Phreatobacter stygius: one gene and its partner. The protein of the gene in region 1 interacts with the protein of each later gene in a pairwise test. Links are inferred from orthologs where the notes say so. Each region holds a gene or a part of one and is shown on either strand. Other genes may lie near its edges. The genes, in order: dnaQ and dnaE.

The links.
Region 2: the proteins of dnaQ (region 1) and dnaE interact in binary tests that used the Escherichia coli proteins (3 or more experiments, as listed by UniProt). The link is inferred for Phreatobacter stygius from one-to-one orthologs.

The regions. Positions count from the first base shown.
Region 1 is NZ_CP039690.1:2,676,335-2,690,440, forward strand. Bases 1-2,907 are described here. They hold dnaQ (DNA polymerase III subunit epsilon), read left to right. Parts: upstream 1-1,053; coding sequence 1,054-1,761; downstream 1,762-2,907. Other genes in these bases: E8M01_RS12275 (shikimate dehydrogenase), read left to right, coding at 1-456; coaE (dephospho-CoA kinase), read left to right, coding at 458-1,054; E8M01_RS12290 (class I SAM-dependent methyltransferase), read left to right, coding at 1,863-2,480; pdeM (ligase-associated DNA damage response endonuclease PdeM), read right to left, coding at 2,595-2,907. Outside these bases: more of pdeM, read right to left, coding at 2,908-3,299; E8M01_RS12300 (ligase-associated DNA damage response DEXH box helicase), read right to left, coding at 3,304-5,832; E8M01_RS12305 (DUF423 domain-containing protein), read left to right, coding at 5,978-6,352; E8M01_RS12310 (citrate synthase), read right to left, coding at 6,369-7,541; E8M01_RS12315 (citrate synthase/methylcitrate synthase), read left to right, coding at 7,642-8,727; E8M01_RS12320 (MFS transporter), read left to right, coding at 8,931-10,109; E8M01_RS12325 (hypothetical protein), read left to right, coding at 10,203-10,799; E8M01_RS12330 (type II secretion system F family protein), read right to left, coding at 10,759-11,733; E8M01_RS12335 (type II secretion system F family protein), read right to left, coding at 11,749-12,726; E8M01_RS12340 (TadA family conjugal transfer-associated ATPase), read right to left, coding at 12,730-14,106. UniProt on the Escherichia coli protein: DNA polymerase III is a complex, multichain enzyme responsible for most of the replicative synthesis in bacteria. The epsilon subunit contain the editing function and is a proofreading 3'-5' exonuclease.
Region 2 is NZ_CP039690.1:7,226,981-7,242,180, forward strand. The notes cover bases 5,275-9,275. They hold dnaE (DNA polymerase III subunit alpha), read right to left. Parts: upstream 8,910-9,275; coding sequence 5,475-8,909; downstream 5,275-5,474. Other genes in these bases: E8M01_RS34320 (VOC family protein), read right to left, coding at 5,275-5,456. Also shown: E8M01_RS34270 (hypothetical protein), read left to right, coding at 1-24; E8M01_RS34280 (ETC complex I subunit), read right to left, coding at 269-574; E8M01_RS34290 (DUF192 domain-containing protein), read right to left, coding at 743-1,204; E8M01_RS34295 (cold-shock protein), read right to left, coding at 1,224-1,832; E8M01_RS34300 (SIR2 family NAD-dependent protein deacylase), read right to left, coding at 1,988-2,770; E8M01_RS34305 (VOC family protein), read left to right, coding at 2,809-3,270; E8M01_RS34310 (aminotransferase), read left to right, coding at 3,275-4,444; E8M01_RS34315 (GNAT family N-acetyltransferase), read left to right, coding at 4,552-5,040; more of E8M01_RS34320, read right to left, coding at 5,049-5,274; E8M01_RS34330 (hypothetical protein), read right to left, coding at 9,415-9,999; E8M01_RS34335 (AraC family transcriptional regulator), read left to right, coding at 10,243-11,208; E8M01_RS34340 (ABC transporter ATP-binding protein), read right to left, coding at 11,330-12,028; E8M01_RS34345 (lipoprotein-releasing ABC transporter permease subunit), read right to left, coding at 12,021-13,289; E8M01_RS34350 (hypothetical protein), read left to right, coding at 13,511-13,747; E8M01_RS34355 (polysaccharide deacetylase family protein), read right to left, coding at 13,775-14,815; E8M01_RS34360 (MFS transporter), read right to left, coding at 14,987-15,200. UniProt on the Escherichia coli protein: DNA polymerase III is a complex, multichain enzyme responsible for most of the replicative synthesis in bacteria. This DNA polymerase also exhibits 3' to 5' exonuclease activity. The alpha chain is the DNA polymerase catalytic subunit.

The DNA of each region.
Region 1 (14,106 bases):
CTGGGCGCGGGCGGTGCTGCGCGCGGCATTGTCCACGGCCTGCTGTCGCGTCGTGTCGAGACGATTACGGTGGCGAATCGATCGCTCGGCAAGGCCGAGGCGATTGCCGCCGAATTTGGTCCGCGGGTTCGCGCCATCGGGTTGAACGAGGTTGCCAGGGCTTTGCCGACGGCCGACCTCCTGGTCAACACGACGGCGCTTGGCATGGCCGGACAGCCACCGCTCGACTTGGCGCTCGACGGTCTGAAGGCCACCGCGATCGTCACCGACATCGTTTATGTGCCGCTGGAAACCGAACTGATCGTCCAGGCGGCGGCACGCGGGCATCGCACGGTCGGCGGCCTCGGCATGCTGCTGTATCAGGCGATACCGGGCTTCATCCGCTGGTTCGGCGTGACGCCTGTCGTCACCAGGGACCTGTATGACCTGGTCGCGGCCGACGTCAGAGGATCTTGAAATGCTTGTGTTGGGACTGACCGGCTCGATCGGTATGGGAAAGTCGACGACCTCGGGTTTCTTTCGTGACGCCGGCATCCCGGTGCACGATGCCGACGCCGTCGTCCACCGGCTTTATTCGGGCGAGGCGGTGGCGCTGATCGAAAGCGCCTTCCCGGGCGTTACGGCGGACGGCGTCGTCGACCGCGTCAAGCTTGGCGCCGCCGTGCTCGGCAAACCCGATGCGCTGAAAAAGCTGGAGACGATCGTCCATCCCTTGGTGCAGCAGGCCAAGCAGAGATTTCTGGCGAGATGCCGGGCCGAAGGCCGTTCTCTGGTGGTGCTCGACGTGCCGCTGCTGCTCGAGACCGGCGGCGATGCGAATGTCGACGCGGTGGTCGTCGCCTCCGCGCCGGCCGAGGTCCAGCGCGCCCGCGTGCTGGCCCGGCCGGGGATGACGGCGGACAAGCTCGATGCCATTCTGGCGCGGCAGGTGCCTGATTCCGAAAAGCGCCGGCGCGCCCACATCATTGTTGATACCGGCCTTGGTTTCGACGCCGCCCGCCGCCAGGTGCAGGCGGTCGTCAGGGCCTTCGCCGGCAGCCGCGGGAGAATTTGATGCGCGAGATCATTCTCGACACGGAAACGACCGGGCTCGACCCCCTGCGTGGCGACCGGCTGGTCGAGATCGGCGGCATCGAGCTGGTCAACCAGTTCCCGACCGGCCGGACCTTCCACGTCTATATCAATCCGGAACGCGACATGCCGGAGGAGGCTTTCCGCGTCCACGGCCTGTCGGCGGAGTTTCTCCGGGACAAGCCGGTCTTCGCCGCCGTGGTCGACGACTTCATCAGCTTTGCCGACGGCGCAAAGCTGGTCATCCACAATGCCTCTTTCGACATGGGGTTCATCAATGCCGAGCTGAAGCGGGCGGGTCGCGAACCGATTGGCATGGACCGCGTGCTCGACACGCTGACCATGGCGCGCCGCAAGTTTCCCGGCGGCTCGAACAGTCTTGATGCGCTCTGCTCGCGTTTCGGCATCGACAATTCGAAACGCACCAAGCACGGCGCGCTGCTCGACGCCGAATTGCTGGCCGATGTCTATATCGAGCTGATCGGCGGCCGGCAGACGTCGCTCGTGCTGGCTGATTCGCGGCGCTCGGCAACCCGCGCGACCACCGGATCGGGGGTTGCCAGTCCAAGGGAGCAGCCGCTCGCTCCCCGCCTGTCGGTCGAAGCCATGGTCGCTCATGCGGCTTTCATCGCCGAAATGGGCGAAAAGGCGATCTGGTACGACATCTTACCCAAGCCTGAACCAGGCTGACCGAGATTGATCGGCGGTTCTTGACCCCCCGCGGACATCCCGATACGAATGACCGAACCATGACAGGGTCCGCAACGGGCCCTTTTTTGTCGGACCTTTCAATGGTCGATCGCACGCCCACGAGCCGGGCCATCGTGCGCAACCGCTCCGATCAGCGGCACGATGACGAAGCTCGTTTTCTTCGAAACTGGCTCAAGAATCCGCTCCGGATGGGTGCAGTGACGCCGTCCGGCCCGGTTCTCGCGCGCCGGATGGCTGGTTATGTCGACCCGGCCGGAACCGGGCCGGTGATCGAGCTTGGGCCGGGCACCGGGCCGGTCACCGCTGCGCTGGTCGAACGCGGGGTCAATCCCGCACGCCTGGTGCTGGTGGAATATTCCCCGGAGTTCTGCCGTCTGTTGCGCGAACGTTTTCCCCAGGCAACCGTTGTCCATGGCGATGCCTATGCGCTTGGCCGGACGCTTGCCGGCAAGCTCTCGGGTCCTGCCGACGCGGTTGTGTCCGGCCTGCCGCTGGTCACCCGGCCGGAGCCGGTACGCCTGAAGCTGCTGCATGACGCCTTCGGCCTGATGAAGCCGGGCGCGCCTTTCATCCAGTTCACCTATGCGGTGGTGTCGCCGGTGCCGTTGAAGGGCGCCGACTTTGCGGCCGAGCCGTCGGACCGGGTCTGGCGCAATATTCCGCCGGCGCGTGTCTGGGTCTATCGGCGCGGCTCATGAAATGATTCACGTGAAACACCTTCGAAGCCGGCCCCGTCCGGGCGTGTTTCGTCTCGGTCGGGACCGCAGACTGGCGCCCGCCTGATCCAGTTCGAGACGGTCACGGCTTAAGGCCTAGTCCGGCAGGCAATGCGCCTGCGGGAACGTGTAGATCCGTTCGTCGCCCAGCATGAAAGCGGAAAACCCCCGCGGGAACAGCGCTTCAATGGCGCCGCTGCGCACGTTCAAGCCACCGGTATAGGCGCCGAAGGCCGGCATGACGAGCCTTTGCCCGTCGCTGGCGAAGGCGCGTCGCCTGATGCCGCGGCCGCGGCCGCGCACCTTGGCGCAGGGATGAAAATGCCCGGCGATTTCGCCGCGGGCCGGCCTGGAGGAGGGCTGGTGAACGAAGACCAGCCCCTGCTCGTCGATTGTTGTGGCGTGCTCGCCCGGCAAGATGCCGCTCAAGGCCTCGTCGTGATTGCCCTCGATCCAGATCCAGGACAGGCCGCGCTGCAGGTCGCCGAGGGCTGTGCGGTCGCTGTCGGCAATCCGGTCGAGCGCCCCGCCGTCGTGAAAGCTGTCGCCGAGCGCAATGACCCGGCGCGGGCGAAACCGGTCAAGCGCCAGGGCCAGCATGGCAAGCGTCGCGGCCGTATCATAAGGCGGCAACAGGACGCCGCGCGCGGCAAAGCTCGAGCCCTTTTCCAGGTGCAGGTCGGAGACGACGAGAGTTTGCCTGTCGTCCCACCAGAGCGCGCCGGAACAGTCGACCACAAAGGCCTGGTCGGCGACCGGTATGATGGTTTCGGCGAGTTTCCGGGCCGGTGCGGCGGTCATCAGGTCATGCTCCGAGGCCAGCCTCGGCCAGAAGATCGGCCTCGGCTTCGGCGAGGATCGCGTCGGCGGCTTCGCCATGCACCGGCTCGCGGCCGATTTCCAGCATGACCGGCACGGCGAGCGGGGATATTCGTTCAAGCCGTTTGTGCACGATTCGCCCCTTGATGCGCGAGAGCATCTGGCCAAGGCGGGCGATATCGAGAAGCCCGGTTGCCGCATCGGCGCGCGCCGCTCGTAGCAGGATATGGCCCGGTTCGTGGCGGCGCAGCACGTCATAGACCAGATCGGTCGACAGGGTGACCTGCCGGCCGGTCTTTTCCTTGCCTGGATGGCGCCGCTCGATCAGGCCCGAGATGACCGCGCAGGCGCGGAACATGCGCTTCATCAACTGGCTTTCGGCGAGCCAGGCTTCCAGGTCGTCGCCCAGCATGTCCTGGTCGAACAGCGCCGCCATTGACAGCCGACCACTGGCGATGGCCTGGCCGATATCGGCCAGGCACCAGACCGACAGCGAATAGTCGGTCGCGACGAAACCCATTGGCTTCATGCCGGCGCGCTCGAGCCGGCGGGTCAAGAGCATCCCAAGCGTCTGGTGCGCCAGGCGGCCTTCGAAGGGATAAGCCACGAGATAAAATTTGGCGGCACGGGGAAATGTCTCGACCAGCAATTCGTCCCGGCCGGGGATCACCGAGACCCGGCGCTGCAGCTCCAGCCAGTCGGCGACGGGACGCGGCAGCTCCTTCCAGGCGGCCCGATCCGACAGCATGCGCCTGACGCTGTCGGCCAGGAAGGTCGAGAGCGGAAACTTGCCGCCGGAATAGGCCGGAATTCTCGGTTCTTTCGACGACGAGCGCGATGCGTAGACCTCGTCTTCGACCAGAGCGTCATATTGCAGGATCTCGCCGGCGAACAGGAAGGTGTCGCCGGGCACCAGGCCCTCGATGAAATATTCCTCGATCTCGCCGAGAACCCGGCCGCCGCGGGCGATCGGCCCGGCATAGCCGTGTTTCGGCTGGCGCGCCGAGCGGACGAGCCTGACCTTCAACATGGTCGATTCGACGATGGTGCCGATATTCATCCGGTATTGGGTGGCGAGCTTCGGGTGGGACAGGGCCCAGAGGCCGTTCTTGCCGAGCCGGATCTTGGCGAAGCGTTCGTAACTCTTCAGCGCATAACCGCCGGTGGCGACGAAGGCCAGGACATCGTCGAAATCGGCTCGGGCGAGGTCGGCATAGGGCGCGGCACTTCGCACCTCCCCATAAAGCGCCGCCGCGGCAAAGGGTCCTGCACAGGCGGTGCCCAGAATATGCTGCGCCAGCACGTCGAATGCGCCGGTGCGCAGCGGTGGCGTATCCTGCGCGCCGTCGCGCACGGCCTCGAGGGCCGCACGGCATTCCAGCACTTCGAAGCGATTGGCCGGCACCAGCACCGCTTGTGAGGCTTCGTCGAGCCGATGATTGGCCCGGCCGATCCGCTGCATCAGCCGGCTCGCCCCCTTTGGCGCGCCGACATTCAGCACGAGGTCGACATCACCCCAGTCGACGCCGAGATCCAGCGACGAGGTGCAGACGACCGCCTTCAGCCGGCCTGCCGCCATGGCGTCCTCGACCCGCCGGCGCTGGGCGACATCCAGGGAGCCGTGATGCAGGGCGATCGCCAGGCCGTCGTCATTGATGCCCCACAACGACTGGAACAGCATTTCCGCCTGTGAGCGGGTGTTGACGAAAACCAGCGTGGTGCGATGGACCTTGATCGCCTCGTAGATTTCGTGAAGCGCATGTTTCGCCGAATGGCCAGACCAGGGCAGGTGCGCACGTGTCTCCAGCATGGAGACATCGGCGCGCGCGCCGCCTTCCGCGACGACGATTTCGGCAAGTGGCCGGCTTCGATGCTGTGGCACCAGGAACCGCGCGAGATCGGCGGGATCGGCAACGGTTGCCGACAGGCCGACGGCCTGGAGATCGGGGGCCAGCTCGAACAGGCGCGCCAGGCCAAGCGACAGGAGGTCACCGCGCTTCGACGTGACCAGCGCGTGCAATTCATCGAGCACGACGCGCTTCAGGCCAGCGAACAGAAGGGGCGCGTCGGCGCTGGCGATCAACAGGGCCAGCTGCTCGGGTGTCGTCAGCAGGATCTGCGGCGGATCCGCACGTTGGCGCAGCCGCTTGGCCGCCGGCGTATCGCCGGTCCGCGTCTCGATGCGCATGGCAAGGCCCATCTCGGCAACCGGCTTGTACAGATTGCGCGCAACGTCGACGGCCAGCGCCTTCAGCGGCGAGATATAGAGGGTGTGCAGGCCGGAGCGCTCGCGTGGCCTGGCCGCGCTCAACTCGACAAGGCTCGGCAGGAAGCCGGCCAGCGTCTTGCCGGCTCCGGTCGGTGCCACCAGCAGCACCGATCGTCCGGTCCGGCCGAGCGCCAGAAGCTGCAGTTGATGCGCTCGGGGCGTCCAGCCACGGCTGGCGAACCAGCCGCCGAAGCGCTCCGGCAGCACGGTCGCGTCCTTCAGGGTCTCGGTCGAGCGCGCGGACATGACCCCAAGAACTAAACGCGAACAGCGCGGAGGTCGAGAGGCGCCGTCCAAGCGCGCCATTCATGCCAGGATTGATTTGCGCGCGGCTGCTTCTGATGCTCTGAGGGCGGCAGGTCGCGTCAGCGCGCCATTGCCGGAGCCTGCCATGATTGCCACCCGCCTGATCACCTGCCTCGCCGCCCTGATCGGCGCGGCAGGCGTTGTGCTCGCTGCCCTCTCAACCCATGCCTATGCCGGCACCAGCCTGAACGTGGCCGCGAGCATGCTGTCGCTGCACGCCCCGGCCATTCTCGCGCTTGCGATCGGCGGCAGGGCGGGTGTGTTGCACGCTCCCACGTCGGTGGTCGCCGCCTGGGGCCTGATCGTCGGTGTCTTGCTCTTTTCCGGCGATCTCGGCTGGCGCGCCTATTCCGGCGCGGCGGCGTTTCCGATGGCGGCGCCGTCAGGCGGTGTCGTGCTGATCGCCGGCTGGCTGATCGCTGCCTTGTCCGGTCTCATCGGCCAGGCGCGCCGCGCCTGAGCCGGGCCGGATCGCATCATTCGACCGGCTGCGGCCCGACATAGCGGGCGCGCGGGCGGATCAGCGTGCCGTCCTGCTGCTGTTCCAGCGCATGGGCGATCCAGCCAACCGTGCGGCCGACGGCAAACAGGGCCAGAGCCGAGCCCGCGGCGAGCCGCAGCGCCCGGCAGGCCGAAACCAGCGCGAAATCGATATTGGGATCGCGCCGGCCGATTTCGTCCATCGCCGCGATCAGCGCCGCGCGCGTCGGGTCGGCCGGCAGCAGCGCAAGCAAGGCCCGCGCCCGCGGGTCGCCACCCGGATAGAGCGGATGGCCGAAGCCCGGCAGCCGGTCGCCGCGTCTCAGCCGTTCTTCCACCACCCGGGTGGCGTCGCCGATACGTTCGGCTTCGTCGAACAGGATCTCGACCAGGCTGGTCGTACCGCCGTGCAGCGGCCCGGACAGCGCTCCAAGGCCGCCGAGGAGACAGGCCGTCAGCGAGGCCCCGGTGGAGGCGACGACCCGGACCGCGAAAGCCGAGGCGTTCGATTCATGGTCGGCCAGCAGCACCATGGCGGCGCGGATGATCTCCGCATCCGCGGGTCCGACGCCCCAGGCATGGGCCATCTGAAGGTGGATCGGCTGCGGACCTGTCGCGGTACCGGTGACGCCAGCCGCCATCAGGCGCAGCAACGTGGCCGCCTCGGGCCACAGCCGGCGTATATCGCGCTGCCAGATCATGCGCGTGTTGACACCGCGCTCGGCCAACAGCGCAAGGCAGCGATCGATCGGATGCGCGCCAGCCGCCATGGCCGGCGCCGGCAGGTCGGACGTATCGGCGAACGGGTCGTTCGGTTCGCATTGCCAGAGCAGGCGCGCGGCGTCCTCGACCGTTGCGGCCTTGGCGAGCTCGACCGCATCCCGGCCGCGATAGAACAGGCGGTTGTCCTCGATCAAGGTGATGCCCGACGACAGCGCCGGTGGCCCCCAGTCGAGGCTTGCCCCGGCAATCTGCTCGGGTTTGCGGCCGCGCGCCTTGGTTTTGGCCAGCCGCGCGATGTCGGCGGCCCGGTAGACGCTTCGCCGCGGATCGTCGACGTCCGGACGCGCCTGGATCAGGCCGCGGCTGACATAGGCATAAAGGCTGGCCCGGGCAATGCCGAGCATGGCGGCAGCGGTGTTGGCGTCGAGGAACCGGTCGAGCGTCATGGCTTTCAGGTCCGGGCATAATATATTGATTACCTGAATCAATATTGACGATATGAATTTGAAGCGCAAGCTGGCGATCCGAAAATGACGAGGTATTGCCATGTCTTCAGGTCTCGATGACGTCATCGCCGCTGAAACCGTTCTGAGCCATGTCGACGGCGCCGCCGGCCGGCTGATCGTTCGCGGGTTCGATCTGGACGAGCTCGCCGGGCAGCGAAGCTTCGAAGCGGTGCTGGCCTTGCTCTGGGACGGTTTCGTGGCCGAATCGATGGATGAACAGGCGATCCGCGCGGCGCTCGGCAAGGCCCGTGTCGCCGCTTATGCGACCGTCGGCAGGCTGATCGCCGCGACCGACGGGCTGTCCGCGGTCGAATCGCTCCGGCTGCTGCTCGCAGCCCTGCCGGATGCCGAGCCGACGCCTCACCATGTCCTGGCGGTTGCCGCCGTTCCGGTCTTTGCCGCCGCGATCGCCCGCCGCAAGCGCGGCCTCGCTCCGGTCGCACCCGACGAGAGCCTCGGCCAGGCCGAGGACTGCCTGCGAATGATGCGCGGACAGGCCGTTCCGGCAGCCCATGCCCGGGCGCTCGAGGCCTATCTCGTCACCGTCGCCGATCACGGGCTCAATGCCTCGACCTTCGCCGCGCGGGTCATCGCCTCGACGCGCGCCGGCTTGCTGTCGGCCGTGGTTGGCGCGCTTTGCGCGCTGAAGGGGCCGCTGCACGGCGGGGCACCCGGCCCGGTTCTCGATATGCTCGATGCCATTGGCACTCCGGCCAATATCCGGCCATGGCTTGCTTCGGCGCTTGCCGATGGCGCGCGCCTGATGGGTTTCGGCCACCGGATCTACCGGGTGCGCGACCCGCGCGCCGATGTGCTGAAGGGCGTCGCCGCCGATCTCAGCCTCGGCAACAACCGGATCCGTTTCGCCGAGGAGGTGGAAGCCGGCGCCCTCGAGCTGCTGCGCGAGCACAAGGCCGGGCGGTCGCTCGACACCAATGTCGAGTTCTATACCGCCCTGGTTCTCGAAGCCCTGGAGCTGCCGCGCGACAGTTTCACCAATGTCTTCGCGACCGGTCGCGTCGCCGGCTGGACCGCCCATGTCCTCGAGCAGGAGCAGAGTGGCCGGATCATCCGTCCGCAGTCGCATTATACCGGCCCGATGCCCGGACAGCTGCACGCGGCCTGAGCCGCCATGGCGCGGTGACCGGTCACCGCGCCAGCAAGCCCGTCGGGAGATGCAAGGCCGTCGCGCGGGACTGCTGCTGTTTTGTGCAGGTGGAGAATGTTAACCTCTCCGGCCCTGCCCTTGATGGTGCCGACTTGCTGCAAAAGACATCACCTGCACCCAACCGGGCTTCGTCGTCCGAAATCGACGGCCCGGCCGCCTGGATGCGTCTTCTGGTGGCGCTGGCGCTCGGCACCATCGGCGGTGTCGGCATGTGGTCGGTGGTCGTCGTGCTGCCCGCAGTGCAGGCGGATTTTGGCATCGCGCGCGGCGACGCCTCCCTGCCCTATACATTCACGATGATCGGCTTCGCCCTCGGTGGCGTGCTGATGGGCCGGCTGACCGATCGTTTCGGCATCATGTTCCCGGTGATGGGCGGCGGCCTGGTCATGGGCCTCGGTTATGTGATCGCCGGACTGGCGCCCAATGTCTGGGTGTTCGCGGCGGCCCACGGCCTGCTCATCGGAATGTTCGGTGCGGCCGCCGTATTCGGGCCGCTGATGGCGCATGTCTCGCTGTGGTTCCACAAGCGGCGCGGGATCGCCGTCGCGCTCTGCGCCTGCGGCAACTACATCGCAGGCGCAGTCTGGCCGCAGGTGGTTCGTTTCGCGCTCGAATCGGTCGGCTGGCGCATGACCCATATCGCGATCGGCATTTTCGTCGCGGTGACGATGGCGCCACTTGCGCTGCTGTTGCGTCGGGCCCCGCCGCCGGAGCCGGTCACGACCAGCGCCTCGCCCCATATCCGCAAGACCGCGGGCCTCGGGCTGCAACCGAACAGCTTGATGTGGCTCCTCGCCGTTGCCGGTGTTGCCTGCTGTGTTGCCATGGCCATGCCGCAGGTCCATATCGTCGCCTATTGCGCCGATCTCGGTTACGGCGTCGCGCGTGGCGCGGAAATGCTGTCCTTGATGTTGGCCTTCGGTGTCGTCAGCCGGGTCGCCTCGGGCTTTATCGCCGACCGGATCGGCGGGCTTGCGACATTGCTTCTCAGCGCGGTTCTCCAGGGGGTGGCGCTGTTGCTGTTCCTGACCTCGGACGCTTTAACGCCGCTCTATATCTTCTCGATCCTGTTCGGCCTGTTCCAGGGCGGCATCGTGCCGAGCTATGCCATTATCGTGCGGGAATATTTCCCGGCGGGCGAGGCCGGGGTGCGGGTGGGCGTCGTGTTGATGGCGACCCTTCTGGGCATGGCTCTCGGCGGTTGGATGTCGGGCGTCATCTACGACCTGACCCAGTCCTACCAGGCCGCCTTCGTCAACGGCATCCTGTGGAACCTGCTCAACGTGGCGATTGTCGGCTGGCTCTTGTTCCGGCGCGAGCGGATCACCCGACGGGCCTGAGCGGCGGCCTGGCATTCTCGACGGCGCTGCCGCGATGTGGCCAATCTTGCCGCGCGGTTCCAAGGGCCGCTGGCCCCCAGGCGGGAGGCAGACATGAAAGGCATCACCCGGATCGGCATCGACGTTCCCCATGTCGAGCAGCTTTTCACCACCTTCGATCCATCGCCGTTCCATGAGCACAACCTGAACCGGCCGATCGGCCAATATATCGTCTCCCAGGCCTGGGACGCGCCGCGCGGCGACGGTTTCATCATCGACCTCTCCGAAAATGGCCAGCCGGCCGCACGGGCGACCACCAGCAAGCTGGAGAAGGTGGTCGACGTGCATTTTGGACGCCTTGCCACCACCGAGCACCAGAATTTGCGCCGGCTGCTGCGGCGCGGGGTGATTTCGCTGATGATCGGATTGTGCGTGCTCGCCGCCTGCACGGCACTGGCCCAGGTGGTCGACGCTGCGCCGATCCGTGACGGCTGGCGCGAGGGCCTGCGCGACGGGCTTTCGGTGTTCGGCTGGGTCGCCAACTGGCGGCCCGCCGAGATCCTGCTCTACGACTGGTGGCCGGTGCGCCGGTCGCGCAACCTTTATCGCAGGCTGGCGGCGGCCGAGGTGGTGCCGGCCGGCGGGCCGCGGCTCGCGCCCGCGCCGCCGCTCAGTTCGAGCCCATCAGACGGATGGCGGCCGGCCCCATGATGACGATGAACAGGCAGGGCAGGAAGAACAGGATCATCGGCACGGTCAGCTTGGGCGGCAGTCCCGCGGCCTTTTTTTCCGCTTCGGACATGCGCATGTCGCGATTTTCCTGGGCCATGACGCGCAGCGTATTGGCCAGCGGCGTGCCGTAGCGCTCGGACTGGATGAGCGCCATGCAGACTGCCCGCACCCCGTCGAGATCGGTGCGCTTGGCGAGGTTTTCATAGGCGAGCCGGCGATCCTGCAGGTAGCTGAGCTCGGCCGTCGTCAGCGTCAGTTCCTCGGCCAGCGGCACCGATTGGGTGCCGATCTCGCCGCTGACGCGCCTGAATGCGACTTCGATCGACATGCCGCTCTCGACGCAGATCAGCATCAGATCCAGGGCGTCGGGAAAGGCCCGCCGGATCGAGGTCTGCCGGCGCGCGATCTGGTTTTTCAGGAACAGCATCGGCAGCTGCAGGCCAATATAGGCGGCAAACAGGGCAAGCAGCAGCCGGACGATCGCCGGTTGCTGAAGATCGTTGATAACAAAGAGATAAAACAGCGCCACCATGAAGGTGATGACCGGCACCACCAAGCGGAAGAGCAGGAAGGCGACATAGGGACCCTGGCCGCGGTGGCCGGCCTGCATGAGCTTGTCACGCGCCTCGTCCTGGGCGAGGTGTTTGGTCAGCTTCAGCGTCTCGACGATCGACAGCATCCAGGCCTTCGGTGTCGGCCGGACATTGATCCGCTCGCCGCTGGCGAGCCGCGCGCGCTCACGTTCGCGAATGCGGCTGCGCTCGACCGAGACCGCTTTCATGCGCCGGCCGAGATTGTCGCCGGCAAGCAGCGGCATGGTGAAGGTCAGGACGGTCGCGCCCACCGCGATGGCGATGAGCAGCTGGATCATGAAATCCCGGTCGTGAAGCTTCTCGATGAGGAGGCCCAGCATGTCAGCTCTTCCGCATCAGAAATCGAAGTTGATCATTTTGCGCATGACCAAGACGCCGGTGAACATCCACAACAGGCAGCCGGCAAGCATCATGCGGCCCATGTCGGTCGTCCACAGAAGCGAAATATATTGCGGCGTCGACAAGTAGACGAAGATCATCACGCCTGGCGGCAAGCAGGCGATGATCCCGGCCGAGGCCTTGGCTTCCTGCGACATCGAGACGATCTTCGCCTTCATCTTCTTGCGGTCGCGCAGCACCTTGGACAGGTTGCCGAGGCTCTCCGCCAGATTGCCGCCGGCCTTTTGCTGGATCGATACGACGATGCAGAAGAAATTGGCTTCCGCGACCGGCATGCGCTCGTAGAGCTTCAGCACGGCCTCGTGCAAGGGAATGCCCATCGTCGTCTGTTCGATGATGTGGCGGAATTCGGCTTTCACCGGCTCTTGCGCCTCGGTTGCGACAATGCGCAGGCAATCACCCAGCGGCAGGCCTGCCTTGACGCCGCGCACGATGACGTCGACGGCATTGGCGAGCTCGTTCAGGAAAGCGACCAGCCGGCGTTTCTTCAGGAAGCTCAGGAGCCACTGCGGCAAACCGACGCCCAGCGCCAGTCCGGCGGCCAGCGCCCAGAGGGGCCCAACACCGAAGACCACGGCCCCCAGGAAGCCGAGCACCGCGAGAACACCCGAGAACATAAGGAAACGGTTCTTCGACCAGGTCAGCCCGGCCTGGGCGATGCGCACCGACAGCGGTGGCCGGCTCGCATTGTTCTGACGCCGGTCGATTTCCTTCAGCGTCTCCTCGACGCTCGGCCGTTTCACTGCTGGCTCGTCCGCCTTGCGAACCGCGCGAGCCGTCGTGCCGGCAACGGCCTCGCGCCGCTCGTCGGCCTTCACTTCGCCGGAGAGGGATGGATAGATCAGGGCATAGGCGAGCCCACCGGCGCAGAGGACCGCCAGCCCGATAATCGCCAGGGTGTCGATCTCGAACATCGCCTACCTCATCGGCTCGTCGACATCGGCCGCGTCGAGCGCCGCGGCCAACCTCTTGTCCTCGCCATAATAGCGAGCGCGATCCCAGAAACGCGGACGGCCGATGCCGGTCGAACGGTGGCGGCCATTGATCTTGCCATGCTCGTCCTCACCCAGCATTTCGTAGACGAACAGATCCTGGGTAATCGGCGTATCGCCTTCGAGCCCCATCACCTCGGTGATGTGGGTGATCCGGCGCGAGCCGTCGCGCAGGCGAGAGGCCTGCACGATGATATCGACCGAGCCGACGATGATCTCGCGCACCGTCTTGGCCGGCAGCGTATAGCCGCCCATGGCGATCATCGATTCCATGCGGCTGAGACATTCGCGCGGGCTATTGGCGTGGATCGTGCCCATCGAGCCGTCGTGACCGGTGTTCATCGCTTGCAGAAGGTCGAACACTTCGGGACCGCGGACCTCGCCGACGATGATCCGTTCGGGGCGCATGCGCAGGCAGTTTCTGACCAGTTCGCGCATGGTCACCTGGCCTTCGCCTTCGAGATTGGGCGGCCGGGTTTCCAGGCGTACGACATGCGGCTGCTGCAATTGCAGCTCGGCAGCGTCCTCGCAGGTGATGATCCGCTCGTCGCTATCGATATAGCGGGTCAGGCAATTGAGCAGTGTCGTCTTGCCCGAGCCGGTGCCGCCCGAGACGACGATATTGCAGCGTACCCGGCCGATGATCTTGAGAACCTCGGCGCCCTCGGGCGAAATCGAACCGAACTTGACCAGCTGCTCGAGCGTCAGCTTGTCCTTCTTGAATTTGCGGATGGTCAGCGCAGCACCGTCAATGGCAAGCGGCGGAGCGATGACGTTGACGCGTGAGCCGTCGGGCAGGCGGGCATCGCAGATGGGCGACGATTCATCGACGCGCCGGCCGACCTGGCTGACGATACGCTGGCAGATGTTCATCAACTGCGAGGCGTCGCGGAACCGGATACCGGTCCGCTGAATCTTGCCGGCGACCTCGATATAGACCGTGTTCGGGCCATTGACCATGACGTCCGAGATGTCGTCGCGGGCCAGCAGCGGCTCGAGCGGCCCGTAGCCGAGAACGTCGTTGCAGATGTCCTCGAGCAGGTCCTCCTGTTCGGCGATCGACATCACCACGTTCTTGATGGTGATGATCTCGTTGACGATGTCGCGGATTTCCTCGCGCGCCGACTGGCCGTCGAGCTTGGCGAGCTGCGACAGGTCGATCGCTTCGATCAGCGCACCGAAGACCTGGCCCTTGGTCTCGTAAAAGCTCGCGGAGCGCTGCCGTTCGTCCGACGGCGGCGGCGCGGCCGGCGCGGCCGGGGCCATCGGCGCAAGCGGCGGCGAGGCGACACTCGGCGAGAA
Region 2 (15,200 bases), 4.6 Mb from region 1 along the record:
CGGGCTGTGCGTGAACAAAACTAGATTCTTTTGTCGTAACGCTGTGTCGTAACGCCCGCGCGCCTGAGAGGGCGACGAATCCGCAAACCCATACAAACGCTGGAAAGTGAATGGCGATCCCGGCAGGGCTCGAACCTGCGACCAACAGCTTAGAAGGCTGTCGCTCTATCCAGCTGAGCTACGGGACCGGATGACTCACTTGGCACGGGCCCCTATGGGCCCGCGGCAACGGCTTGGCAAGATCACGATCAGGATCCGGCCGGGAAACTCAATGCGTCCAGGCGCCCATGCGATTGAACTTGAAATTGTCGGAATAGGCGGCCAGCCGCCGCTTCGGCACCTCGGCCTCGAACACCTCGTAAGCGAGGCCGTTCTTTTCGGCATAGGCGATCGCCTCGTCCTTCGTCGCGAAGTCGAGGCGCAATTGCTGGCGCATATCGGTCGAACTGGTATAGCCCATCAGCGGCTCGACGGTGCGCGGCGTTTCCGGCTCGAAATCGAGCCGCCAGTCCTGGGTCTTGGCCTGACCGGACTGCATCGCGGTCTTGGCGGGTCGGTAGATGCGGGCCACCACGTGAAAGCCTCCCCAAGTGGGCCGGAAATGGTCGGGGCGACTGGATTCGAACCAGCGACCTAGAGTACCCAAAACTCTCGCGCTACCAGGCTGCGCTACGCCCCGACGTCCTCGCAATAGCCGAGCCTCCGGGCCGCGGCAAGCCACGGCGGCGATCCTCGACCATGCTCAGGTTCCAAAAAAGGGGTGTTCGACCAGATCGCCCGCGGACAGGCCGAGCCGGGCGGCCGTGCCGCCGGCAACCTCGAGCACGCCCTTGACCGGACCGGTCGAGGAAATCAACGCCTCGGACAACGGCGTGGTGTTTTCGGCGATGTGGCGAATGGTGCCGTCGGCGCGGATGAACATCATGTCGAGCGGGATATAGGTGTTCTTCATCCACATGCTCACCTCGGTCTCCGCCGGGCCGAAATCGAACAGCATGCCGCGACCATCGGCCAGGTCCCGGCGGAACATCAGGCCGCGTGCGCGCGTCTCGGCGGTATTGGCCAGTTCAAGTGCGAATTCGTGGCGTTGCCCGGACCGGGTGGCGATCACCAGCCGGTTCATGACGCCGCGCGCCAGCGCCAGGCGCGGCGCCACCAGGAAACAGGCCCCCGCGGCCAGCACCGCGCGGCGATCGATCGTCATGGATTGTCCCGTTCAGCGCTCAGTGCGAGGCCGGGAAAGCCGCCCCGTCGGGACGGACCTCGGCGGCCATCAGGCCTTTCGAGCCGTCACCATAACGCACCAGAACCCACTGGCCCGGTCGCAATTCCGTGAGCCCGTAGCGGCGCAGGGTTTCCATATGGACAAAGATGTCGGGCGTGCCCGGGCCGCGCGACAGGAAGCCGAAGCCGCGCAGCCGGTTGAACCACTTCACCTCGGCCCGTTCCAGCCCGCTGGTCGGCGTCACCGAGACATGGGTGCGCGCCGGCGGCATCTGGGAGGGATGAATGGCGGTCGAATCATCCATCGACAGCACACGGAAGGTCTGCAGGCCACGTTGCCGGGCGGTTGCCTCGACCACGATGCGCGCACCCTCATAGGCCGTCTGGAAACCATCGCGCCGGAGGCTGGTGACATGCAGCAGCACATCCGCCCCGCCGCCGTCGGGAACGATGAAACCATACCCTTTGGCCACATCGAACCATTTGATGGTGCCGGAAATCTCGACGAGATCTCCCGGCGCTTCCTCAATGGTCGTCTGGGCATCGACCCGCGCGTGAAGGTTGTTCTTGCCGCCCTGGCCGTCCGGATCCGAACCGTCCGACGTCATCACGCTCACCGCCGCTCTATTGGAACCGTTGGCCCCGGTCCCACCCCGCCTGATTCTCTAACAAAAGGATAACATCGCCCTTGCGGCAGCAAAGCCATAAAATGGCGCCACGTTCCAATTACGAACACATTTGGTGGATGCCGCGTTGCGATCGGTCAGTGAACGCCCGCAATCGCCAGATGTTCCATCAGCTGATCCAGCAAAGTGCCGATGTCGGCTGATATCACCAGGTCGGCGATCTCGTCGAGCGGTGTCGCCTCGCGGTTGATGATGACGAGCCGTGCGCCGCTGCGCTTGGCGGCCACCGGCAGGCCGGCCGCCGGGTGGACCACCAGCGAGGTTCCGATCGCGATGAACAGGTCCGCCTCGACCGACCAGTCGAGCGCCAGGCGCATCTTGTCCTCGGGCATGGCCTGGCCGAACGAAATGGTTGCAGCCTTCACCGGCCCACCGCAGGCCGTGCAGTCGGGCGCCGCGCCGCCGCCGGCGTCGAAGGCCGCCTTGACCCAGGTGAGCTCGTAGCGCCGCGCGCAGTCGAGGCAGGTCGCATAGGTGCCGTTGCCGTGCAATTCGACCAGCCGGTCGTCGGGAACCCCCGACACCTGGTGCAGGTTGTCGATGTTCTGGGTGACGATGCCGGCGAGCCGCCCTGCCCGCACCATGGCCGCGAGCGCCCGGTGGCCGCGGCCGGGCACCGCCGCCTTGAAGCTCTCGTCCATGACGAACTTGCGCCGCCAGGCCTCGGTGCGCGCCGCGCGGCTTGACACGAAGGCCTCGAACGGGATCGGCTTGTTCTTTGTCCACAGGCCGCCCGGCGAGCGGAAATCCGGGATGCCGCATTCGGTCGAAAGGCCCGCGCCGGTAAAGGCCAGCGCACGGCTGGATTGCCTGACGAGGCTTGCCAGATCGGTCGCCGCCGTCTTCAACTCCGCGTCCATTCTCAATCGCCCCTCACATCAGATCAAAGGGAGGTCGCATGCGCTACCTGCACACCATGGTCCGTGTCACCGATCTCGACCAGTCCCTCGATTTCTACTGCAACAAACTGGGTCTTGTGGAGGTTCGCCGCACCGAATCCGAGAAGGGCCGGTTCACTTTGGTGTTCCTGGCGGCCCCGGAGGACCGCAAGGGCGCCGAAACCGCTGGCGCCGCCTTCGGCAGCCGCGGCGCGCCGCTCCTGGAACTGACCTATAACTGGGACCCGGAAACCTATACCGGCGGCCGCAGCTTCGGCCATCTCGCCTATGAGGTCGACGACATCTACGCCACCTGCGACAAGCTCCAAAAGGCCGGCGTGGTGATCAACCGGCCGCCGCGCGACGGCGTCATGGCCTTCGTCCGCTCGCCCGACAACATCTCGATCGAGCTCCTGCAGAAGGGCGAAGCCAAACCGTCAGCCGAACCCTGGGCCTCGATGCCCAATACCGGCGCCTGGTGAGCCCTTGTTCGCCTTGAATCCCGATGTCGTCGATACCGGCACGCCGCCCATTCCGGCAGCGCGCGCCTGGATGACCCGTTACGACGGCGCGCATGGCGCGCCGATCGACCTGTCGCAGGCAGCCCCCGGTTCGGCCCCGCCACAGCCGCTGCTCGACCGGCTCGCCGCCGCCGCCGGCCGGCCCGACACTGCCCGCTACGGCCCGATCCTCGGCGACGATGCGCTGCGGTCGCGTTATGCCGCCGAGGTCAGCACGCTCTATGGCGGCCGGATCGCGGCTGACGACATCGCCATCACCGCCGGCTGCAACCTCGCCTTTCTCGCCGCCGTCCTGTCGGTCGCCCGGGCCGGCGATGCCGTGCTGCTGCCCTCCCCCTGGTATTTCAACCACCAGATGACCTTGAACATGCTCGGCATCGAGGCGCGGCCGCTGGCCTGCGACGCGGCAAGCGGTTTCGTGCCGGATCCGGCCGCAGCCGAAGCGCTGATCGATGCCCGCACCCGCGCCATCGTGCTGGTCACGCCCAACAATCCGACCGGCGCGATCTATCCGGAGGGCGTCATTGCCCGTTTCGCCGCGCTGGCGCGGGCGCGCGGCATCGCGCTTGTTATCGACGAGACCTATCGCGACTTCTTGGGCACCGGCGCCAACCGCGCTCATGGCCTGTTCACCGATCCGGCCTGGCGCGACACGGTGATCCAGCTCTATTCCTTCTCCAAGGCCTATGCGGTGCCCGGCCACCGGGTCGGCGCCATCACCGCCGGACCCGCAGCACTTGGCCAGATCCTGAAAGTCCTCGACAGTTTCCAGATCTGCCCGGCCCGGACGGCCCAAGGTGCGCTTGCCTGGGCGATCGAGGGCCTCAGCGACTGGCGCGCCGCGACGCGTGCCACCATCAATGCCCGGATCCAGGCGTTTCAGGCCGTCCTGCAGGCCTGTCCGGGCTGGACGATCTCATCGATCGGCGCCTATTTCGCCTATGTTCGCCATCCCTTCGGCGACGAGCGCGCCGAACGGGTCGCCGAGGCGCTGGCCACCGGGCGCGGCGTGCTCGGCCTGCCCGGCAGCTATTTCGGTCCGGCGCAGGAAGGCCACCTGCGCTTCGCCTTCGCCAATGCCGACGAGGCCGCCATCGCCACCTTGCCCGCGCGCCTGAAGGAGTTGCGGCTCTAGGCCGCCCTTCGGCCGACCGGCGGAGACGATCGCATGGCTGGAAAATCGACCGCCATTGACCGACAGTGCGACCATCCAGGCTGCGTCTGCGGACGGGAGGCGTTTTGATGCCGGTAGACGTGCGAGCCGCCACGGAGGCTGATCTCGACAGGCTCGTCGAGCTCAATCAGGTGGTTCAGGGTCTCCACGCCGCGCTCTATCCAGGCGATTTCAAGCCGACGGCCGATCCGGTCGAGATGCGGACATTCTTCGCGGCCCGGCTGGATGGACCGCACAGCGCCATCGGCATCGCCGAGACCGACGGCATCCCTGTCGGCTACGTCCTGTTCGACGTGCAGGTGCGCCCGGAAACGCCACTCACTCCGCCGCGGGCCCGCCTCTATGTGCAGCACATCGCGGTCGCAGCGGCGGCGCGTCGTCGTGGCGTTGCCGCGGCCCTGATGCGCTATGTCGAAGGCCGCGCGCTTTTTGAAGGCATCGACGAGATTGCGCTCGATATCTGGTCCGCCAATCTCGATGCGCAGCACTTCTTTGCCGCCCAGGGTTTCGCCGCCTTCAACGTGACGCTGCGCAAGACGCTCGCCGAACCGCGCTGAGGCCGCCGCTAGGCTGGCCCGCCCCAGGTGATCGTCACGGCATCGGCCGAACGGTCGGCCGGACCGTGATAGACCGCCTCGATATTGTTGCCGTCGGGATCAAGGAGGAAGGCGGCATAATAGCCGGGATGGTAGGTCCGTTCGCCCGGGCCACCATTGTCGGTGCCGCCCGCCGCCAGGCCGGCCTGGTACCACCGATCGACGGTGGCGCGATCAGCCGCCTGAAACGCCAGGTGAATGCGGCTAGATTGTTCGCCGACATCGACCCAGAGCTCGTCGGCATGGAAATGCTGGCCGCCGTCGGTGACCTGAATGCCCAGAACATCAAGCACGGCGGTGTAGAAGCGCTTGCTGGCCGCCAGATCGCGCGTTCGCAAATGCACGTGGTCGATCAGTCGTCCGCGTTTCAGCTCCATGGCCTTTGCCTCCTCGCCTCACATCTCCATCACCGCCTGGACGCCAGCCACCGCCTTGATGGCACCGGCGATCTGCGGCGAGACCGCGAAACGGCCGGGCAGCTTCACCTCGACCTCGCTTGCGGCATCGGGCAGGCGCAGCACCAGGCTGACCTCGCCGTCGCCCTTGGCGACCAGGCGCTTGGCGATGCTCTCGATCGCGCCCGGCTCCTCGACGAAAACCCGAAAACCCTTCTGGACCTTGATGGCCGCGGCATCCAGCGGTTCGACGGTGAGGAGCCGGACGCGCACGTCTTCGCCCTGCAGCTCGGCGCCGACCGACAGCAGCACCGCCTGCCCCGGCTCCAGGAGATCGCGATAGAGCGCCAGTCCTTCGGAGAACAGCACCGCCTCGTAATGGCCCGACGCATCCGACAAGGTGACGATGCCCATCTTGTTGCCGGTCTTGGTGCGCCGCTCCTGGCGCGCCGTCACCACCCCGGCGAGCCGGCCGGCGCTGGCGCCGCCGCGCACGCTGCGCGCGAAATCGACGAAGGGTTCGATCCGCAGGCGTTTCAGCGCCGCCTGATAGTCGTCGAGCGGATGGCCCGACAGGAAGAAGCCGATCGCCCTGTATTCCTCGTCGAGCCGGCGCGCCGGCAGCCAGGGTTCGACGTCGGGCACCCGGATCGCCGAAGCCCCGCCCGCGCCGAACAATTCGTCCTGGCCGATCAGCCGGCCCTCGGAACTGCGCTGCGCCTCGGCCAGCACCTGCTCGACCGCTGCCACCGCGCGCGCCCGGTTCGGCTCGAGCGCGTCGAAGGCACCGGCCGATGCGAGGTTTTCCAAAGTCTTGCGGTTCAGCGTCTTCGGGTTGATGCGCTGGGCGAAATCGGCAAGGTCGCGGAACGGCTCGTCGCCGCGCGCCTGGACGATGGCCTCGACGGCCTGCGTGCCAACCCCCTTCACCGCGGCCAGCGCATAGAGCACCCGCCCCTCGGCGACGTCGAAATGCACGCCGGAGCGGTTGACGCAGGGCGGCTCGAGCGTGATGCCGAGCCGGAGCGTCTCGCGCCGGAATTCCGACAGCTTGTCGGTGTTCGACAATTCCAGCGTCATGGAAGCGGCCATGAACTCGACCGGATAGTTCGCCTTCAACCAGGCCGTGTGATAGGATACCAGCGCATAGGCGGCCGCGTGGCTCTTGTTGAAGCCATAATCGGCGAATTTCGCCAGAAGGTCGAAAATCTCGTCGGCCTTGGCCTTGGCCATGCCGCGTTCGGTGCAGCCGGAGACGAAGCGCTCGCGCTGCTTGTCCATCTCGGCCTTGATCTTCTTGCCCATGGCGCGCCTGAGCAGATCCGCCTCGCCGAGCGAATAGCCCGACAGGATCTGGGCGGCCTGCATCACCTGTTCCTGGTAGACGATGATGCCGTGGGTTTCGGCCAGCACCTGCTCGAGCAGCGGGTCGGGATACTCGGCCTTTTCCTGGCCGAGCTTGCGCGCGCAATAGACCGGGATATTGGCCATCGGGCCCGGCCGGTAGAGCGCCACCAGGGCAATGATGTCCTCGAAGCGGCTGGCCTTCATCTCGACCAGCGCCTTGCGCATGCCCTGGCTTTCCACCTGGAACACGCCGACCGTCTCGCCCCGCGCCATCATTTCATAGCTCTTGGCGTCGTCGAGCGGGATGGTGGCGAGATCGACCGCGATGCCGCGCAGCTTGATCAGGTCGATCGCCTTCTGCAGCACGGTCAGCGTCTTCAGGCCGAGGAAGTCGAACTTCACCAGGCCGGCCTGCTCGACCCATTTCATGTTGAACTGGGTGACCGGCATGTCGGTCTTGGGGTCTCGGTAGAGCGGCACCAGTTCGACCAGCGGCCGGTCGCCGATGACCAGGCCCGCGGCATGGGTCGAGGCGTGGCGGTTCAGGCCTTCGAGCTTGACCGCGATATCGAACAGGCGCTTGACCACCGGCTCTTCGTCGCGCGCGGCCTGCAGTTTCGGTTCGCCCTCGATCGCCTTGTCGAGCGTGATCGGCGCCGTCGGGTTCTGCGGCACCAGCTTGCACAGCTTGTCGACCTGGCCATAGGGCATTTCCAGCACCCGGCCGACGTCGCGCAGCACGCCGCGCGCCTGCAAGGTGCCGAAGGTGATGATCTGGGCGACCTGGCTGCGGCCGTAACGCTCCTGGACGTAGCGGATCACCTCGTCGCGCCGGTCCTGGCAGAAGTCGATGTCGAAGTCCGGCATCGACACGCGTTCCGGGTTGAGGAAGCGTTCGAACAGCAGGTTGAAGCGCAACGGATCGAGATCGGTAATGGTCAGCGCATAGGCGACCAGCGAGCCGGCGCCCGAACCACGGCCCGGCCCGACCGGAATGTCGCGCTGCTTGGCCCATTTGATGAAGTCGGACACGATCAGGAAGTAGCCCGGGAACTGCATCTTCTCGATGATCGAGAGCTCGAAATCGAGGCGGTCCTCGTAGGTCTTGACGGTCAGGCCCTCGGCCGGCCCATGGGCGGCGAGCCGGCGCGCCAGGCCTTCCCGCGACTGCCGGTTGAGCTCGGCCACTTCATCGACCGGCTCGCCACCCGGCTCGAGCGAAAAGCGCGGCAGGATCGGCTTGCGCGTGCGCGCCCGATAGTGACAGCGCCGGGCGATCTCGATCGTGCTGTCGATCGCCTCCGGCAGATCGGCGAACAGCGCGACCATCTCGGCCTGCGTCTTGAAACGGTGGTCCGGGGTGAGGTGTTTGCGTTCGGGATCGGCCAGCACCCGGCCGCCGGCGATGCAGCCGAGCGCGTCATGGCTCTCGTAATCGGCGGCGCTGCCGAAATAACATTGATTGGTGGCGACCAGCGGCAGGCCGCGGCCATAGGCCTCGGTGATCAGCGTCGGTTCGACCGCCCGCTCCTCGTCGAGCCCGTGGCGCTGCAGCTCGACATAAAGCCCATCGCCATAGATGGCGGTCAGCCGGTCGAGCCGGGCGCGCGCGAGATCGCTCTGATTGTCGCGCAAGGCCATGTCGATCGGCCCGCGCGGACCGCCGGTCAGGGCGATCAGGCCGCCGGCATGGCGCTGCAAGGCCGCCAGGCCGACGCTCGGGTCGCCGACATCGGTGCTCTCCATGAAGGCCATGGAGGTCAGTGCCATCAGGTTGCGATACCCTTCTTCGCTCATCGCGAGCAGCGCGATCCTCGGCTTGATGCCGCCGAGATTGGGCCGGCGCGGATCGACCTCGCGGTCGGCGAAATCGACGCCCAGCGTCAGTCCGGCGATCGCCTGGATACCGGCGCCGGCCAGCTTGTCGGACAGTTCGAGTGCCGCGAACAGATTGTTGGTGTCGGTCACCGCCAGCGCCGGCATGCGGTCGGCTGCGGCGAGCTTGGCGAGCTTGGCGATGCCGAGCGCGCCTTCGAGCAGCGAGAAGGACGAGTGGACGCGCAGATGTACGAAACGTGGTGGAGCCACGGTCGTCCCTCCCCTTGGCAGTGAGTCTTGGTCACCACCAGCTTTGCCCCGCGCCGCGGCGGCGATCAATCGCCACTGACGCGAAGCTCCCCGCACTTCACAAGCCGCTTGCATCGCGGCCGTCGATAGCGGGCGAATGGCAAGCCGATCAGAGGCCCTGGATTGCCTGTGCCCAGACCGCGACCATGCCGGTGAACAGTCCGAGCGCGGCGAGCGCCGCCATGTCTTCGATGAATGTCCGCACCATCAGTGCCTCCTTCGTCATCCGTTGACCCAGCGATCATGTTCGCAATTTGTTCTCACGACAAGTCATGAGAACAAACAAGCAACCCATGTGGTGAACAAAAACTTCCGCCGGTGCGGCAAGAGGATGTCGGCGCGCTGATGAGACCGGAGCCCGGCGCGTTGGCTGCTGCCTGCGCCTCGACCCTTCCGGATCGACCAGTATGAAAAGCACACGCCACGACAAGGTGTTGGACCATCGTGCGGAATCGCATTGACAGGTTCAGCGCCGGCTGTAGGTGCCGCTCATCTGGTTCTCCGGATCGACCAGCCGCAGCGCCTGTTGGCCGGGCGCGCCGGGGTCGGCGACCAGTTGCCAGGTCAGCGCGCGCGGCGCGAGGTCGCGGGCCTCCAGGTTCCAGGTGCCGGTCAGATCCGGCCGGCAACCGTTCGACGACGTGTAGGTGCCCGACCGCGTCAGGAAGACCAGCGTCGGGCCATTGACCTTGATCGTGCCGCGCTTGCGCGTCAGCGTCCGGATCTGGCCGCAGCCCTCGACGCGCGACGTCTCGACCAGCGCATGTTCGGCCTGCCCGTCGGCTCTGATGGTGAAGGACATGCTGCCGCCGCTATCAGGAGAACAATGGCCGAGCGGGTTGCAATAGTTCCCGATCGCCACGCTGAAGGCCCAGGCGCCGACGAGATCGGCCGGAACGGCCCGATCCGGCACCCCCGTGGCGCGCGCGGCCTGGATCGCGCCGGCCCGGTCCGGCGGCCCGCCGACCCCGAGGAGCCCGATCAGCAACGCCTTGGCGAGTGCCGCCGGCGGTCGGCGCCCGGATGCCCCGGTCCCTCGTCTCCCTGTCACCACGGCCTCGCTTCCCTGGAGGCGTCGCCGGCCTCCTCCCTGGCGCCTGGCGGCAGCCCATCGCGGAGATCGGGGCGCCATTGTTGCAATGACGACACGGCCCGCGTGCCGAAGGCTCGTCGGGCTGAAATGCGCCTTGGCTTCGATACCGCCGGCTTGGCGCTGATCCGCGAGCACCCTAAATAGGACCGGTCGGCCGGACTTGGGCGCAGCGGAACATCGATACGGACAGGACGGCCCTGAATGGACGAATGTGCATCCTTCGGATTCTCGACCCGCAATATCCCGCCGGCCGAGCGCATCGACGTGCTGCGCGAGGTCTATGGCCGGGCCATCCTGCGGGTTGACATCGAGTCGCTGGATGACGATCCGTGCGACATCGAGGTGCAGCTCCGCTCCATGCCGGAGCTGAGCTTTGCGACCGGCACCGCCGCGCGGCAGCGCTGCGCTCATCCGACGGGACTGGCCGACAGCGACGACCTGATCTGGCTCGCCGCCCTGTCCGGCGGCGGGGTCATGCGCCACCGCGGACGGGAGGCCGAGATCAGCGGCGGCGACGCGATCATGACGACGAGCGCGGAAGCCGGCAGCTTCACCTACCGTTCCGACCTGCGCTTCCTGAGCCTGCGCGTGCCGTCGCGCGTGCTGGTGCCGATGGTCGGCGACCTCTCGGGCGTGCTGATGCGCACTTTGCCACGTGACCTCGAGGCACAGCGCCTGCTCATCGGCTATCTCGGGATGCTCCAGGCCATGGACATGCCGTCGGGCCCTGCCCTGCGCCAACAGGTGGCGACCCATGTCCACGACCTCCTGGCGCTCACGCTCGGCGCCAACAGGGATGCCGCCGAAACCGCCAAGGCGAGAGGCTTGCGGGCCGCCCGGCTCGATGCCGTCAAAGCCGACGTCACCAGGCGGCTGGGCGACCCCGGCCTGTCGGTCGAGGCCATCGCCGCGCATCACGGCATTTCCGAGCGCTACGTGCGCAAGCTGTTCGCGGCGGACGGCTCCTCGTTCTCAAACTTCGTCCTGGCCGAACGTCTGGCGCGCGCCCGCCGCATGCTGACCAACCCGCGCCTCGCCGGCCGGTCGATCAGCACGATCGCCTATGATGTCGGCTTCGGCGACCTGTCCTATTTCAACCGCTGTTTCCGCCGCCGTTTCGGCGGAACGCCGTCGGATATCCGCAAGGCTTCGAATTCGGGCGATTGAGACGGCGCTTTTCGCTTCGTCATGGCCGTTGGCTTGTCCCGGCCATCCACGTCTTCCTCGGTCAAGACGATGCGTGGATGGCCGGCCCAAGGCCAGCCATGACGAGCGGGATGGTGACAGCCTAAAGCTCGACCACCAGGCCGTCGCGAATGGTGACGCGCCGGTCCATCCGCGCCGCGAGCTCCATGTTGTGGGTGGCGACCACGGCCGCCAGGCGCGAGGCGCGCACCAGCTGCGTCAGGGCCGAAAAGACATGGTCGGCGGTTTTCGGGTCGAGATTGCCGGTCGGCTCGTCGGCCATCAGCAGGCGCGGCGCATTGGCCACCGCCCGGGCGATGGCGACACGCTGCTGCTCGCCGCCCGACAGTTCCGCCGGCCTGTGGTTCAGGCGCTCGGCAAGACCGAGATAACCGAGCAGTTCGCCGGCCCGGGTCTTGGCTTCCTTCTTGGTCAGCCCGCGGATCATCTGCGGCAGCATGACGTTCTCGAGCGCGGTGAACTCCGGCAGCAGGTGATGGAACTGGTAGACGAAGCCGATCTCGGTGCGGCGGATGCGGGTGCGATCGCTGTCGGCCATGCCCGAGGTCGCGACGCCGCTGACATAGACCTCGCCGGCGTCGGGCGCTTCGAGCAGGCCGGCAATGTGCAGCAGCGTCGATTTGCCGGTGCCCGAGGGCGCGATCAACGCCACGCTTTCGCCGGGCCAGACCGCGAATTCCGCGCCCTTGAGGATATCGAGCGCGGCTTCGCCCTGCTTGTAGCTGCGCTCGACGGCCTTCAGCCAGAGCACCGGCGGTTCTTGTTCGGTCGTTTCACTCATAACGCAGCGCCTCGACCGGATCGAGCTTGGCGGCCCGCCACGATGGATAGAGCGTGGCCAGGAACGACAGGACCAGCGCCATGATCAGCACGGAAAAAGTCTCGCCGGTCGACATGTCGGCCGGAATATTGGTCAGGAAGCGCACGGTCGGGTCCCACAAGGTCGTGCCGGTGACCCAGGAGACGAATTCCTGGATCCTCTCGATATTCAGGCAGACCAGCACGCCGAGCGCGAAGCCGGCGAGCGTGCCGACCACCCCGATCGAGGCGCCGGTGATCAGGAACACCCGCATGATCGAACCGCGCGTCGCCCCCATGGTGCGCAGGATGGCGATGTCGCTGCCCTTGTCCTTGACCAGCATGATCAGGCCCGAGACGATGTTCAGCGCCGCCACCAGCACGATCAGCGTCAGGATCATGAACATGACGTTGCGCTCCACCTGCAGGGCCGAGAAGAACGTCGCGTTGCGCTGGCGCCAGTCGACGAAGAAGGTCGGCCGCTCCACCGCCGCCGAGGCCTCCCGCCGGTAGCGGTCGACCTGGTCGGGATTGTCGGTATAGACCTCGATGCTGGTGGCGTCGCCGTCGCGGTTGAAATAGGCCTGCGCCTCGGCGAAGGGCATGAACACGAAGGCCGAATCATATTCGGTCATGCCGACCTCGAAGATCGCCACGATCGGATAGGCCTTGATCCTGGGCGTCGTGCCCATTGGCGTCGAGGCGCCCTTGGACGAGACCAGGGTGAGCATGTCACCGAGCCTGAGGGAGAGCTGGTTGGCCAGCCTCTGGCCGACCATCACGCCCTCGGTCGTATCGAAATCCTCAAGGCCGCCCTGCTTGATGCTGGACGAGATCAGCGGCAGGCGCCGGAGATCTTGCGCCCGCATGCCGCGCACGATCACGCCGCCGCCGTTGAACGGCGAGGTCGCCAGCGCCTGGCCCTCGACGATCGGCGCCGCCAGCCGGATGCCGGGCACCCGCATCAGGCGCTCGGCGACCTCGGCATAGTCGGTCAGCGGCTGGTCGATCGGCTGCATCACCATATGGCCCTGGACGCCCAGGATCTTGCCCAGCAGTTCCTTGCGGAAGCCGTTCATGACCGCCATCACGATGATCAGGGTCGCCACCCCCAGCATGATGCCGATGAACGAAAAGCCGGCGATCACCGAAATGAAGCCTTCCTTCCGTCGGGCGCGCAGATAGCGCAGCGACAGCATCCATTCGAAGGGCGAGAAAGGTCTTGTTCCGGTTTGATCTGACATCGTGCGTTCGGTTTGGGCGAACCGCGGGCGCGGCTGCGTCCTGCACAAACTATCTGATTCAGGCCTTCTCGCGACCGCCTTCAGGCGGTTTTTCCAAAGCCCATGAAAGCCGCGGCCGATTTGCCTCCGGTTTCAGTTTGAAATTGACCGCTTCGGGCCGGGATGTAGCATCACCGCGCCATTCCCCTATGCCTCTTGGGACATCACGCGAGGGACCGAGCATGGCCGTCATCCAGCGAGAATTTTACCGCAGCGCCCGCGGCCCGTCGCCGGCCGACGAGGATTGGTGGGCACTGATCCTTGATCGCGCCAGCGGCCGCCTGTTCGTGCGCCACGAATGGCAAGCGACCCGCCACGGCGGCGTCGACGACTTCGAGATGGCCGAATTCCTGAAAGACGAAGGCGCCGCCCAAACCGCCCTGGTCGACAGCCTGTTCCGCGTTCACGCCGACGCCTAGCGGCTCAAACCCGGCTATTGCCTCGGTTCAGGCCGCATTGACCTTGCGAAACCGGTTGAAGAAGGCAAACGGCGCGCCGGACAACAGCACGTCGAAATAGCGCAACGACTGGAAATGGCCGTTGAGCGAAACCCTGGGCAGCGCGGTCAGGTGATCGCGATGTTCGGCGAAGATCAGTCCGGGCCGGGTGGTCACCGCGGTCTCGAAGCCGAGTTCGCGGGCCAGCTGGAATTCCCGTGGACCGGCCGAGGTCGGGTCGCCGACCGGATAGGCAAAGTGTTTCACCGGCCGGCCGAGCCGCGCCTCGATGATCGCCTTCGACTGCTGCATTTCATTGCGCGCGGTCTCGGGCGGAAATTTCGCCAGCATGTAATGATTGACCGTATGGGCGCCGAAGGTGACCAGCGGATCGGCCGCCAGCGTCTCGATCTCGTCCCAGGTCATGCACAGCTTGCGGCAGGTGTCGCGGAAGTCGAGGCCGTGGCGGGCGGCGAGATCGCGCACATAGGCGCGCAGCTCGGTCTCTGGCAGCGAGCGCAGCCACCAATAGATCTCCTGGTAGGCCTCGCGTTTGAGCGCCGCGGTCGAACAGTCGAAATGCACGACCTTGCCGGCGATCAGCGCCACCACCGCCCGCTGGGTGCGGATCGTCTGCTCCAGCACCAGCCACCACAACTCGCCGCGCTGTTCGGTGAAAGCTGTCGGCAGATAGATCGCAAACGGTGCCCCGTGGCGCTTCAGGATCGGATAGGCGAATTCCAGGTTGTCGCGATAGCCGTCGTCGAAGGTGAAGGCGACGAAGGGCCTGCCGTCATCACCTTCGGTCAGCCGGCGGCCGAGCTCGTCGAGCGTGACGATGTCGAAACCGCGCGCCCTCACCCGCTCGACCACGCTTTCGAGAAATTCCGGCGTCACCTCGAGCAGGGAATTGGGCGCGAAGTCCTGCCGCTCCCGCGGCCGGACGTGATGCAGCATCAAAATCGCGCCGATCCCGCCGAAGACCGGGCGCAGCACCCGATGCGCACCGGTGAAATACAGCGTTTCGAGACCCGCCTTGTAGGCGGACATCCGGATCCCGCTCATGGCGATGCATCAATCCTCTGGCCGGCCGCGCCGATCGCGCGGCAATTCCTCCAGCCACCATGCCGGCCATTGATTGAGATTTGGTAGTACTGCTTACATTCAGAAACATTTCGCGCGCATGAGTTGCAGCTGGCGGAGGCTGCCTGTTCGAGGCCTTCAGGCCGCCTGGACTTGGGCCCCCTTGGCCCGCGCCGCCTCCATGTCGGGCAGGAACACGGTCAACAGGCCCACCAGCGGCAGGAGCGAACAGATCCAGTAGACATATTCGATGCCCCTGACATCGGCGACGGCGCCCAGCACGGCGGCGCCGATGCCGCCAATGCCGAAGGCGAAACCGAAGAACAGGCCGGCGATCAGCCCGACCTTGCCG